3 regions of the Mesorhizobium sp. P3_A10 genome follow, and region 1 is predicted to be linked to each of the others. Evidence: predicted binding sites of a transcription regulator. Region 1 holds the regulator's gene; each other region holds the start of a gene.
The links. Region 1 encodes LexA, which represses DNA repair genes until DNA is damaged. Its sites were predicted from a motif close to TGTTCNNNNTGTGTTCNG; they were not measured.
Positions count from the first base shown of each region.

Region 2: dinB (DNA polymerase IV) is a predicted target of LexA. The motif match lies at 2,068-2,085, and genes of this name have one in related genera.
Region 3: AC1DXU_RS23810 (helicase-related protein) is a predicted target of LexA. The motif match lies at 1,575-1,592, and genes of this name have one in related genera.

Region 1 is NZ_JBFUFZ010000003.1:224,206-228,398, reverse strand. Features, by position in the region: gene AC1DXU_RS13955 (ComEC/Rec2 family competence protein) at 1-1,454, shown strand, start outside; gene lexA (transcriptional repressor LexA) at 1,448-2,185, opposite strand; gene kynU (kynureninase) at 2,664-3,911, shown strand; gene AC1DXU_RS13940 (AMP-binding protein) at 3,930-4,193, opposite strand, start outside.
Region 2 is NZ_JBFUFZ010000002.1:416,351-420,543, forward strand. Features, by position in the region: gene AC1DXU_RS08840 (hypothetical protein) at 1-317, opposite strand, end outside; gene AC1DXU_RS08845 (hypothetical protein) at 563-1,321, opposite strand; gene AC1DXU_RS08850 (hypothetical protein) at 1,572-1,823, opposite strand; gene dinB (DNA polymerase IV) at 2,145-3,386, shown strand; gene AC1DXU_RS08860 (hypothetical protein) at 3,763-4,193, opposite strand, start outside.
Region 3 is NZ_JBFUFZ010000007.1:17,979-22,171, reverse strand. Features, by position in the region: gene AC1DXU_RS23825 (acetyl-CoA C-acetyltransferase) at 1-69, shown strand, start outside; gene phbB (acetoacetyl-CoA reductase) at 153-878, shown strand; gene AC1DXU_RS23815 (hypothetical protein) at 961-1,176, opposite strand; gene AC1DXU_RS23810 (helicase-related protein) at 1,759-4,193, shown strand, end outside.

The sequences.
Region 1 (4,193 bases):
GCATCTACCACATCATCTCCATCTCCGGCTTGCACATGGCGCTGGTCGCCGGCACCATCATGGCGCTGCTGCGCGGCGCCTTCGCCCTGTTCCCGGATTTTTCCTCACGCCGGCCGGTGAAGAAATATGCCGCGGCTGCCGCGCTCATGTCCATCGCCGCTTATCTCATCATTTCAGGCGTCGTGGTCGCCGCCGAGCGCAGCTTCATCATGCTAGCGGTGATGCTCATCGCCGTGCTGTTCGACCGGGCCGCACTCACCATGCGCAATCTGGCGATCTCGGCCATTGCCGTCATCCTGGTGTCGCCGCACGAGGTGGTCGGCCCGAGTTTCCAGATGTCCTTCGCCGCCACCGCGGCCCTGGTCGGCGCCTATGCAGGCTGGTCCGACTACCGCGCGGGTAAGGCGACGTCGCCACCGCCGCGCCGCTCACCGCTTGCCTTCCTCAGCCGGAAATTCCTGTTGGCGACGGGCGGTCTGGCCATGACCTCGATTATCGCCGGCAGCGCCACAGCGCTGTTCGCCATCTGGCATTTCCAGCGTGTGTCGCCGCTCAGCCTGTTTGCCAATCTGGCCATCATGCCGATCGTCTCGCTGGTTGTCATGCCTTTCGCGGTTCTTAGTGCGTTGGCGATGCCGTTCGGCGCCGACGGGCCGTTCCTCTATGTCATGGGCAAGGGGCTGACAGCGATGATTGCCTTGTCGGCATGGATCTCGGAGCGCTCGCCAGTCGATGCGGTCGGGTTGATTTCGCTCAAGTCGGTGTTGTTGACAACCATCGCGCTGATCATCGCCACCATGGCAACGACATGGCTCAGGCTGGCTGCACTTCCTTTCGCGATCGCCGGACTGTTGACGATTTCCGACACACGCACGCCCGATGTGCTGATCTCGGAGGATGCCCATCTGGTCGCGCTGCCGATCGGCGGCGGCGAACTGGCCCTCAACCGGGTGCGCTCGAACGAATTCACAACCGACAACTGGAAGCGCGCCTTGAAGTCCGAAACCATCGTCGAGCCCGAGATATTCGACAACAGCGGCGAACAATTCGACATCGCCGACCCAGCCGAATTGCCGCCGGGGTCGCCGTTCTATTGCAAGGCCGGGCTGTGCCTTGCGCGGCATCCCTCAGGCGCCATCGTCGCCTATGTCGAAGACCGCAAGGCGGCGTGGAAAGCCTGTTCTTTCGCGACCCTGATCATCATCGACGACGCCACCGCCTATGACCCTTGCCGCAATCCGCTGGTCCTTGTCGTCAACAAACGGCAGCTTGCCCGTCTGGGCAGCGCCGCGATCTTCTTCGACCCGCAATCGGCAACCAGGCCGCCGGAGATCGACTTTGCCGTCGACAAGCCATACCGCCCCTGGCATGTCCAACGAAAGTTCTCGCGCGAGGCGAGGGGCATGCCGCCCTACAAGAAGCCCGACAGATCAGCCGCCGAGCCGGCTCAGTAGCGCCGTATCAGCCCGACCAGCTTGCCTTGCACCTTGACCCGGTCCGGACCGAAAATGCGTGTTTCATAGGCCGGGTTGGCGGCTTCGAGCGCGATCGAAGCGCCCTTGCGGCGGAACCGCTTCAGTGTCGCTTCCTCGTCATCGACCAACGCCACGATGATCTCGCCCGGGCTGGCGGTATTGGCATTGCGGATGATGACCGTGTCGCCGTCGAAAATGCCAGCCTCGATCATCGAATCGCCCTTGACCTCCAGCGCGTAGTGCTCGCCGCCCATGATCATGTCCGGCGGCACCGAGATCGAATGCGTCTGGTGCTGGATGGCGTCGATCGGCACACCGGCGGCGATGCGTCCCATCACCGGGATCGACACGGCGGCAACCACATCGTCGTCATTGCCGGCCGAAGGCATACGGGACGGTCCTGGCTTGATTTGCCGCCCGAGGCTGCCCTGACCAAGACTGCCCTGGATGACGCTCGGCGAGAATTTGCGCGCTGCGTTGAGACCGGGCGCGATCGAGTCCGGCAGGCGCAGCACTTCCAGCGCACGGGCACGATTGGGTAGCCGGCGAATGAAGCCGCGTTCTTCCAGCGCCGTGATCAGCCGGTGGATGCCGGATTTGGATGCGAGGTCGAGCGCTTCCTTCATCTCGTCGAACGAGGGCGGAATGCCGCTCTCCTTCAGCCGCTCATGGATGAACATCAGAAGTTCATGTTGCTTGCGCGTCAGCATGGCGGCCCCCAGGGATTTCGAACCAGAATCGGAAAAACAAACCCAGAACAAACACTATCTGTTCCAGTTGTGTTCCGCAACCGTTTAAAGTTTAATGAATGTGTTAGGGCTCTGGAAATGATACCGCCGCGCCAGCGGCGCAGCCCCGCTTTCACCGGATCGCGCCTCATCGCCTTGATTCTGCTTTCGTTTGCCGCCTCTGGGTTACCACAAGGCGGCATTGGAATCGGCCGTCAGCCGGCAAAGAGGACACGGAACTGAAGCCATATCGACGGGGCGGTTTGGTTAGTGAACCGTGAACGAAACGAAGTCAAAACGCCAACCTTGGGTTGGCTTGGCTCCTGGTTTTCAGCGCCTGGTCGGACAGCTTGTCATCGGTGGAACCTTGCCGCGCGATGCCAGGTGGTGGAAAAGCGCTCGTGACCGATGGATGCCGTCGTTCCGGCGTTGCGTCGAATCTTGGGGGAGCAGACAAACCATGACAGGAATTCCCGACCTCGCGGCCATCGAGGCGATGGATGCCGCGGATCCGTTGCGCGCCATGCGCGACCGCTTTGTGCTGCCGCAAGGGGTGATCTATCTCGACGGCAATTCTCTGGGGGCTGCCTCGCATGCCGCTTTCGAGGAATTGCGCAAGGCAGCGACCGAGGAATGGGCGCACGACCTGATCCGCGCCTGGAACACGGCCGGCTGGTTCGATATGCCGCTCGAACTCGGCGACCAGCTCGGGCGCCTGATCGGCGCCGCGGCCGGCCAGACGGTGGTCTGCGACACGACGTCGGTCAACATCTACAAGCTGCTGCACGCCGCGATGGCGATGCGGCCGGAGCGGCCGGTCATCGTGGCCGAGGGCGACAGTTTTCCGACTGACCTCTACATGGCTGAAGGCGTGCTCTCGACAAGAAAAAACACTCAGTTGCGCCTCGCCGGCGTCGACGCGCCTGATATCGAAGAGCTGATCGACCAACGCACCGCCGTGGTGCTGGTCAATCACGTCAACTACAAGTCCGGCGAGCTGCGCGACATGCTGGCACTGACGCGCAAGGCCCAGGACGCTGGGGCGCTGATCGTCTGGGATCTTTGCCACACCGCCGGCGCGATGCCGGTCGAGCTCGACAGATCGAACGCCGATTTCGCCGTCGGCTGCACCTACAAATATTTGAATGGCGGCCCGGGCGCCCCTGCCTTCATCTATGCGGCCGAGCGCCACCTTGCCGACATCCAGCAGCCGCTCACCGGCTGGTGGGGGCATGCCCGGCCCTTCGCCTTCGAGCCAGGCTATGCCGTGGGCATCGGCATCCGCCGCTTTCTGTGCGGCACGCAGCCGGTGCTGTCGATGCGCACGCTGAAGGGGGCGCTCGACATCTGGAGGGATGTCGACATGGCGGCGGTGCGCAGCAAGAGCATTGCGCTGGCCGACCTGTTCATCGAACTCGTCGAGGCCAAGTGCGGCGCTTACGGGCTGACGCTCGAAAGCACCCGCGACGGCGCCAAACGCGGCAGCCAGATTTCATTCATGCACGAGCATGGCTACCAGATCATGCGGGCGCTGATCGAACGGGGCGTGATCGGCGATTTCCGCGCGCCGTCGACCATGCGCTTCGGCTTCACCCCGCTCTATGTCGGCTACGCCGATGTCTGGCACGCGGTCGAAGTGCTCGAGGACATCTTGCGCAGCGGCGCCTGGAAGGATGCGCGCTTCGCCGTCAAGACGGCCGTCACTTGATCGGAAGCGCCGGTCTCGTCAAACGGTTTTCGGCGCGCGCAGCCGAAAACGCTGGATCTTGCCGGTCTGCGTCTTGGGCAGCGCGTCGACGAACTTGACCGACCGCGGGTATTTGTAGGGAGCGATTGTCGCCTTGACGTGGTCCTGCAGGCGTTTGACGGTTTCCTGGTTTGCCGCGACGCCTTGCACCAGCACGATATGGGCTTCGACGATCTGGCCGCGTTCGCTGTCCTCGGCGCCGATCACCGCGCATTCGGCGACGTCGGCATGCGAAAGCAGCGC
Region 2 (4,193 bases), on a different contig from region 1:
ATGAGCGAACCGCCGGCGACGATCGGCTCAAGCGCCGGATTGCCCTGCAGCATCAGGTACAGGGCCGGCAACATCACCACGATGCCAAGCGTGTAGAGGCCGTAGTGGATCATGGCGAGCTTGCGCTCGGCCTTTGCCGGATTGAGCGCATAGTAGCCGCCGAAGATGGCGCTGGTTACCCATCCCAACAGGTTGATGTGCGCGTGCGCCGGAAAGGCGCCGTGGTCGCCCGAGATCGCCATCTGCAGACCGGCGGCGATGCCCAGAATGAGAAAAACGATGGCTGTTTTGAAGAAGAGTTCTGAAACCCTAGGCATGTCTTGTCCTCCCAATGCCGTTTACCCCGACATCGGGAAGCCTATATCAGCAAATGCGGATACTCCATGCCGTACCGAGGGTTAGCAGCGCCTTTCCCCTTAATGTTTGCATGCAGGAACATTGACACCAGGCGAACAGCGCTACCCGCCGGAGTAGATTGGCAGTTCCAACATGCCGTCAAAAAAAGCCGCCGGGCGAACCGGCGGCTTGATCGTCGACTGGGTCGTTTCAGCCGCGATGAACCTTACGGCGTCGCCGGAGCCAGCTTGGCGGCCATCTGGTCGATCTTGTCGGCAAGCACGCCATTGGCCCAATCCGTCACCTCGGCGTCGACAGGCTTGTTGGCCATGTCGGCAAGAGCTGTGTCGAGCGACGGGATGTCGGCAGCAGCTGCGTCGGCCGCAGCCTGGGGATCTACCGCCGCCGCAGTGGCGTCGTCGAGCGCGGTCTGCGCGGCATCGAGCTCCTCTTGGGTTGGGACCTCGTCGGGCGGGGTAAGCGGGTCAGCCGCTTTCGCCTTTAGCGCGTCGAGCGCGGCCTGGGCGTCGTCGACCGCCTGATTGGCCGCATCTGCCACGGCTTGAGCGTTCTTGGCTATTGCCGACTGTGTCACAAAAGCCTGGATGCCAGCGAAGTTCTTGCTCTTGGAATGCATATAGGCGTTGATGTTGCGCTGAAGCGAGTGCAACCGGCCGAGCTTGGCATTGATATTCTTTTCCTTGGGCACAGAGGCGGTCTGCTCGGCGTCGTCAACGCTTGCAACAGCCTCCGTTTCGGCCTTGGCGGCCTTCCCCTTGGCTGACGCCGACTTGCCGTGCGAACCGCTGTTGCCGGATTTGGCGCCGGCATTGCCGTTTCCGCCGCCATTGCCGTTGCCGCCGCCATTGCCGTGGCCACCACCGTTGCCGTGGCCACCACCGTTGCCGCCAGCACCAGCCAGGGCCGGAGACGCCAAAAGCGCGAACGCTGCAAGCGCCGCAAGAAGGGTCTTTCGGGATGTCATAATATCTCCTCCGGGAATCGCCACCGCCACCAACCGCTATAGAGGGGGATATGAGAAATCGCTAATGCCTTGGGTAAACTTTGAACAAATGTGGTTTCAATGCGAGAGCGAAGCGGTCGCCGGTGAACGAGCCGAATCGAAAAACCGTCATAACCCTTTGAAATTGCTAGGTGCGACGAATAGAAGGGAGGGGTTTGGGCCCTTTGGAACGCAAAGGTCCTATACCAATCAGACTATGGTCCTAGCGGCCTCAGTTTGGCTGCGACCAGGGCGCCCGCGTGATGTCGGCCCCGGCCTGTTCGTCGAACAGCACCGCGCAGCCGCGCTTCAGCGCCACTGCCGACAACGCATTCGCCGCCGCTTCATCCGACGAGACGAAATCCCCGGTCAGCACCCGCAATTCTTCCACCGCCTTGGCCATCGACACAACCCGCCCAGCAGACCGGCCGGTCATACAGGCGTCGACGATGCAGACAAGATCGATCATTTCAAAGTGGCCCATTCCAGACCTCCCGCAAACAGTGTCCCATCGCGACTATCAACGCAGCTGCGATCGACAATGTTCCCGCAAGAGACGATCTGGGTTCCCGCAAGAGACGATCTGGCGGCGACTTTGTCGTGGATGCCCATGCGGCACCCGCGTTCAGGCTTTGTGGTGGTCTTCCAAGGCATTGCGCAGAGCGACTCGGCGCTGCTGTCTTCGAAACTGGTCAAGGGCGCATCTCTGCTTGACGCAGGACACGATTTGTTCTCTATTTGTTCTGTAAAACATCTCTCAAAATAGACGCGGCTAATGCAGCAGCGCCGCAAGGAAACGGTCGGGATGGAACCCACCATTCTCCATGCGGATCTCGACGCCTTCTATGCCTCGGTCGAGCAACTGCTCGACCCCTCGCTCAGAGGCAAGCCGATCGCCGTAGGAGGCGGCGTGGTGCTCGCCGCCTCCTACGAGGCCAGGGTTTTTGGCGTGCGCGGCGGCATGCCGGGACGGCGCGCCCGGGAGCTCTGCCCGCAGTTGATCTTCGTCGGCGGTCATTTTGGTGACTATCAGCGGCTCGGCGACGCCGCCATCAAAGTGCTCGACGATTTTACGCCGCTGGTCGAGCGCATCTCCATCGACGAGGCCTTTGCCGATGTCGCCGGCTGCACGCATCTGTTCGGGTCGCCGGCCGAGATCGCCGCCACGATACGCCACCGGGTGCGGCAAGAACTCGGCCTGCCGATCTCGATCGGCGTGGCTCGCACCAAGCATCTGGCCAAGATCGCCTCGCAAGTGGCGAAACCAGACGGGCTGGTGGTGGTCGATCCCGCCGGTGAACTTGCCTTCCTGCATGATCTGCCGGTCGGGCTGATGTGGGGCGTCGGCCCGGCGACGAAGGCGCGGCTGGCCGAAATCGGCGTCGAGACCATCGGCCAGCTGGCGAAGACGCACAGCGGGGCGCTGGAGCGCCTGCTCGGACCCGCCGCCGGCGAAAAGCTTGCCGCATTGGCGTGGAACCGCGACCCGCGAAAACTGGTGACGCAGCGCCGGGCGCATTCGGCCGGGGCGCAATCGGCGCTCGGCAAGAAACCGGCCGAGGCAAAAATCTTCGTGCCGGTGATGCTGCATCTGGCCGACCGTGTCGCCAGCCGGCTCAGAGCCAAAGCGCGGCCCGGCCGCACGGTGACGGTGCGCGTCCGCTTTGCCGACCTCAGCGCCGTGAGCCGCTCGGTCACCCTCGACCAGCCGATTTCGGCAACGCTGATGCTGGCCGAGATCGCCGAGGAGTTGGTGCGCGGCGTGCTTGCCGCTTACCCCCAGGAAAAGACCATTTCACTGCTGGCGATCTCGGTATCGCATCTGGAGGAAAGTACCGAGCTGCAGCTCGAACTGCCGCTCGGCCTTGCCGACGAGAAGCAGAGACCTGGCACCAAAAAGGGCTTGGCGCGCTTCGGCGCCGACCGCGCAGTCGACAAGATCCGCCAGCGCTTCGGCAAACAGGCGGTCGGTTACGGCACGGTGGCGCTGGAAGCGGCGCGTTCCGTGCCCGACGCTTTCAGGGAACTGGCGGAGAAGGAATTGTGATAAAGGTATGTCGGACTTGGTCGCCGGCGCGGTGAGGTTGACTGCACCGGGCTATCTGGCATTATCGCGCGACGTTGAAGGGTGGGACCCATGAAGAAAACCTATTTGAAACCCGTGCTTGTCAAGAAGGGCAAGCTTTCGCAGGTTACAGCGGAAAATGGGGCGCTTTCGGCGGGCTAAGCACGCTTGGTGAAACCATTTGAGTCGGCGTGCCAGTGGTGTCTGGCGACCCGCTTCTGGACACACGCAGTCTGAGATTGACCCACGCCATTGGAGAATGGGAAAATGAAGAAGACCTATTCAAAGCCGGCGCTGGTCAAAAAAGGCAAACTCTCGCAGGTCACGGCGAACGCCCCGAATTCCATCAGTCTGTAGCTCAGCGGGCGACCACGAGATCGTCGAGCACGAGTTGCCAATAGTGCTTGGTGGAAAGACGTACGCGCGTCACCTGCGCGAGCATCGGGGCGTAGTGAACGGGCGTCAGCGCCGACAAGGTGACGGCATCGCTGGCAATCAGCCGATCGCCAAGCCAACTCTCCACCAAGGCAACCTCCCCTTCGGACTTTAACCACGCCGCGGTCAGCAGCACCGAGTGAAAGCCAAAAGGCTTTTCACTGCCGAATTCGGCCGGGTGCCCGCTGCTGGTGTAGCAAGTGTGGTCTCCGGAGACATTGCCGTTCACATAGCCCTCGGCCTCCTTGAGGTAATCGCGCGAAATCGCATTGAGGTTGAACCAACTGAACCCGGCATAGCCGGACGGCACCTTGCGGAACTCGCGCGGGGTGACATCGTCGAAGCCGATCGTCT
Region 3 (4,193 bases), on a different contig from region 1:
AAGAAGGGCCTTGCCACGCTGTGCATCGGCGGCGGCATGGGTGTCGCCATGTGCGTTGAAGCCCTGTAGCATTATCCGGGCGGCGCAAGCCGCCCGTTCTTTATCCAGTGCCTGAAAAGCCCGACAACAGGGCTATCAAAAAGGGGAAGCGCATGAGCAAGGTTGCAATCGTCACGGGTGGATCGCGTGGCATTGGTGCGGCGATATCGATCGCGTTGAAGAATGCCGGCTATTCGGTTGCTGCCAACTATGCCGGCAATGACGAGGCTGCGGCGAAGTTCAGCGCAGAAACCGGCATCAAGACCTATAAATGGTCGGTCGCCGACTATGATGCCTGCGCCGCCGGCATCAAACAGGTCGAAGCCGACCTTGGTCCGGTTTCGGTGCTGGTCAACAATGCCGGCATCACCCGTGACGGCATGTTCCACAAGATGACGCGCGAGCAGTGGAAAGAGGTCATCGACACCAATCTGTCGGGCGTCTTCAACATGACGCATCCGCTGTGGGGCGGCATGCGCGACCGCAAGTTCGGCCGCGTCATCACCATCTCCTCGATCAACGGCCAGAAGGGTCAGGCCGGGCAGGTCAACTATTCCGCCGCCAAGGCCGGTGACATCGGGTTCTCGAAGGCGCTTGCTCAAGAGGGGGCTCGCGCGGGCATCACCGTCAACATCATCTGCCCCGGCTACATCGCCACCGAGATGGTCAAGGCGATCGACGAAAAAGTGCTCAACGAACGCATCATCCCGCAGATCCCGGTCGGCCGCCTCGGCGAACCCGAGGAGATCGCGCGCTGCGTCGTCTTCCTCGCTTCCGACGAGGCCGGCTTCATCACCGGTTCGACCATCTCGGCCAATGGCGGCCAGTATTTCGCCTGAGGCTTTGGCGTCCCTCGCCGACCAATGATGTACCGGCCCAACGGCCGGTACCGGAATCACTGGGACCGGACGATCGCGGTTGTCAGGCGGCAAGCTTCAGCCCTGGCTTGGCTGCAGGCTTGGCCTGGGTCATCGGACCTGGGTCGCGCGACGGTGCCGGCAGCCGGGCAAGCGGCGTCCGGCTGAGGCCTGACAGCTTCAAGGCGATGCGACGCTTCAGGAATGGATTGAGGTTGACCAGCGAAAGCGCCCGGCGATGCCGATCTGTGCCACTCCGGTACGCAGAAATTAACGGCAACAGCCGCCGCCTGTGCGAAACCTGTTAGCAAGCCTGTGGATTCTCGGTGGAAAACCTGTTCACAACACAAGATGTTGGGGTGAACAAACCGGGAAAATCTCGTCATCGCCGATTCGTCGCCGATTCGTTCCGGCTTTGACCGGAACGTTAACGGCGGAGGCCGAAATCACCCTCCAAATGATTAAGGCGCGTTAGGAAAGATCAACAATTTCATAATCTTGGGTGAGGTCCGCCGTCAGGATCCGATCTTTCACCGGCAAAGGTTAACATCTGCGTTCGCTTGCATGAATCGGGCCAGTTCCAGCGATTCAGCATGTGGTGAGACTCCTGGTCGCAAAATCCACATATAGCCGTGAACAAAAGCTGAATCTGCAGGAGTCACTGATTCGTCGCCGATTCGTTCCAGACTCGTTCCAACTGTTAACCGGGGACGGATTCAGCCCTCGAGCGCGACCCTCGGACAGCAGGCTGGAACATTCCGCTTTCGCTTCGCCCACGAAATCCCTATGTGTCGCCTGTCATACGCGCCACTTTGGGGCGCGCTCCCGACAACGCGACGCAGAAAGCCTCATTTCCAGGCCGATGAACATCCAGCCGAAACACACTGAGCCGCTGATCTTGTCGGGCCGCGACGTGACCGCCGTGCTCGGCCCGACCAACACCGGCAAGACCCATCTCGCCATCGAACGCATGGTGGCGCATGAAAGCGGCATCATCGGCCTGCCGCTCAGGCTACTGGCCCGCGAAGTCTATGCCCGTGTCTGTGAGAAGGTCGGCGCCCATAAGGTGGCGCTGATCACCGGCGAGGAGAAGATCCAGCCGCCAGGCGCCAGATATTCCGTCTGCACCGTCGAAGCCATGCCGCGCGAGACCGACGCGGCCTTCGTCGCCATCGACGAGGTGCAGCTGGCCGGCGATCTCGAGCGCGGCCACATCTTCACCGACCGCATCCTGCATCTGCGCGGCCGCCAGGAGACGCTGCTGTTGGGCGCCGCCACCATGCACGGCATCCTGCAAAAGCTGCTGAGGGGCGTTTCGGTGGTGACGCGGCCGCGGCTGTCGCACCTCGCCTATGCCGGTTCGAAGAAGCTGACCCGTTTGCCCAGGCGCACGGCAATCGTCGCCTTCTCCGCCGACGAGGTCTATGCCATCGCCGAACTGATCCGCCGCCAGCAGGGCGGCGCCGCCGTCGTGCTCGGCGCGCTGTCGCCCCGCACCCGCAACGCGCAGGTGGCGCTGTTCCAGTCGGGCGATGTCGACTATCTGATCGCCACCGACGCCATCGGCATGGGCCTAAATCTCGATCTCGATCACGTTGCCTTTGCCCAGAACCGCAAATTCGACGGCTACCAGTATCGCAATTTGACGGCGGCCGAGCTCGGCCAGATCGCCGGTCGCGCCGGCCGGCATCTGCGCGACGGCACCTTTGGCGTGACCGGCCAGGTCGATCCGCTCGATGAGGAACTGGTCAAGCGGATCGAAGGCCATGAGTTCGATCCGGTGAAGGTGCTGCAGTGGCGCTCTGCCCGTTTCGATTTCGCCAGCCTCGATGCGCTGAAACGCTCGATCGAGACCAACGCGCCGGTCGAAGGCCTGACCCGGGCACTGCCGGCGGTCGACGCACAGGCGCTCGAGCATCTGTCGCGTGACGGCGACATAAGAGCGCTTGCCACCGACCCCAAGCGCGTGGCGCTGTTATGGGAAGCCTGTGCCTTGCCCGACTACCGGAAGATCGCGCCGGCCCAGCATTCTGACCTCATCGCCTCGATCTACATGGACCTGGCCAGGCACGGCCATGTCGACGAGAACTACATGGCCGAGCAGGTGCGCCGCGCCGACACCACCGAGGGCGACATCGACACGCTGTCGCACCGTATTGCCGAGATCCGCACCTGGACATTCGTGTCCAACCGGCCCGGCTGGCTGGCCGATCAGGCACACTGGCAGGAAAAGACGCGCGAAATCGAAGACAGATTGTCGGATGCGCTGCATGAGCGGTTGACGAAACGCTTCGTAGACCGCAGGACTTCCGTCCTCATGCGGCGCCTTAGAGAAAATACCATGCCTGAAGCCGAAATCAGCCCAACCGGAACCGTCCTTGTCGAAGGCCACCATGTCGGCGAGTTGCAAGGATTCCGCTTCACCGCCGACCAGAGCGCCGGCGGCGAAGACGCCAAGGCCGTGCGTGCGGCAGCCCAGAAGGCGCTTGCAGCCGAGTTCGAGGCACGCGCCGAACGCTTCGGCGCCTCGTCCAACGGCGACATCGCGCTCGGCTCCGACGGCACGCTGCGCTGGATTGGCGCGCCGATCGGCACGCTGGTTTCGGGCGACGAAGTGCTGAAGCCACGTCTGGTGCTGCTGGCCGACGAACAGCTCACCGGTCCTGCCCGCGACAAGGTCGCGGCGCGTGCCGAGCGCTTCGTCAATTTCCAGATCGAATCCCTGCTGAAACCGCTGGTCGACCTCAAGAACGCCGAGCAGATCACCGGTATCGGCCGTGGCATTGCCTTCCAGCTCGTCGAGCATTTCGGCCTCATCAACCGCCGCGACATCGCCGAGGAGATGAAGTCGCTCGACCAGGAAGGTCGCGCGGCGCTCCGCCGCCTCGGCGTCCGCTTCGGCGCCTACCATGTCTTCGTGCCGGCACTGATCAAGCCGGCTCCGGCCGGTCTGGTGACGCTGCTGTGGGCGCTCAAGAACGACGGCAAGGACAAGCCGGGCTTTGGCGACGTCGTTCATGCGTTGGCTTCCGGCCGCACTTCGGTGGTCATCGATCCCGCTTTCGACAAGACCTTCTACAAGCTCGCCGGCTACCGCAATCTCGGCCGCCGCGCCGTGCGCATCGACATTCTCGAGCGGCTGGCCGACCTGATCCGTCCGGCGACCAACTGGAAGCCCGGCCTTGGCCAGCGCCCCGACGGCGCCTATGACGGCCAGGCCTTCATGGTGACGCCGCCGATGATGTCGATCCTCGGCGCTACCGCCGACGACATGGAAGAGATCCTCAAAGGCCTCGG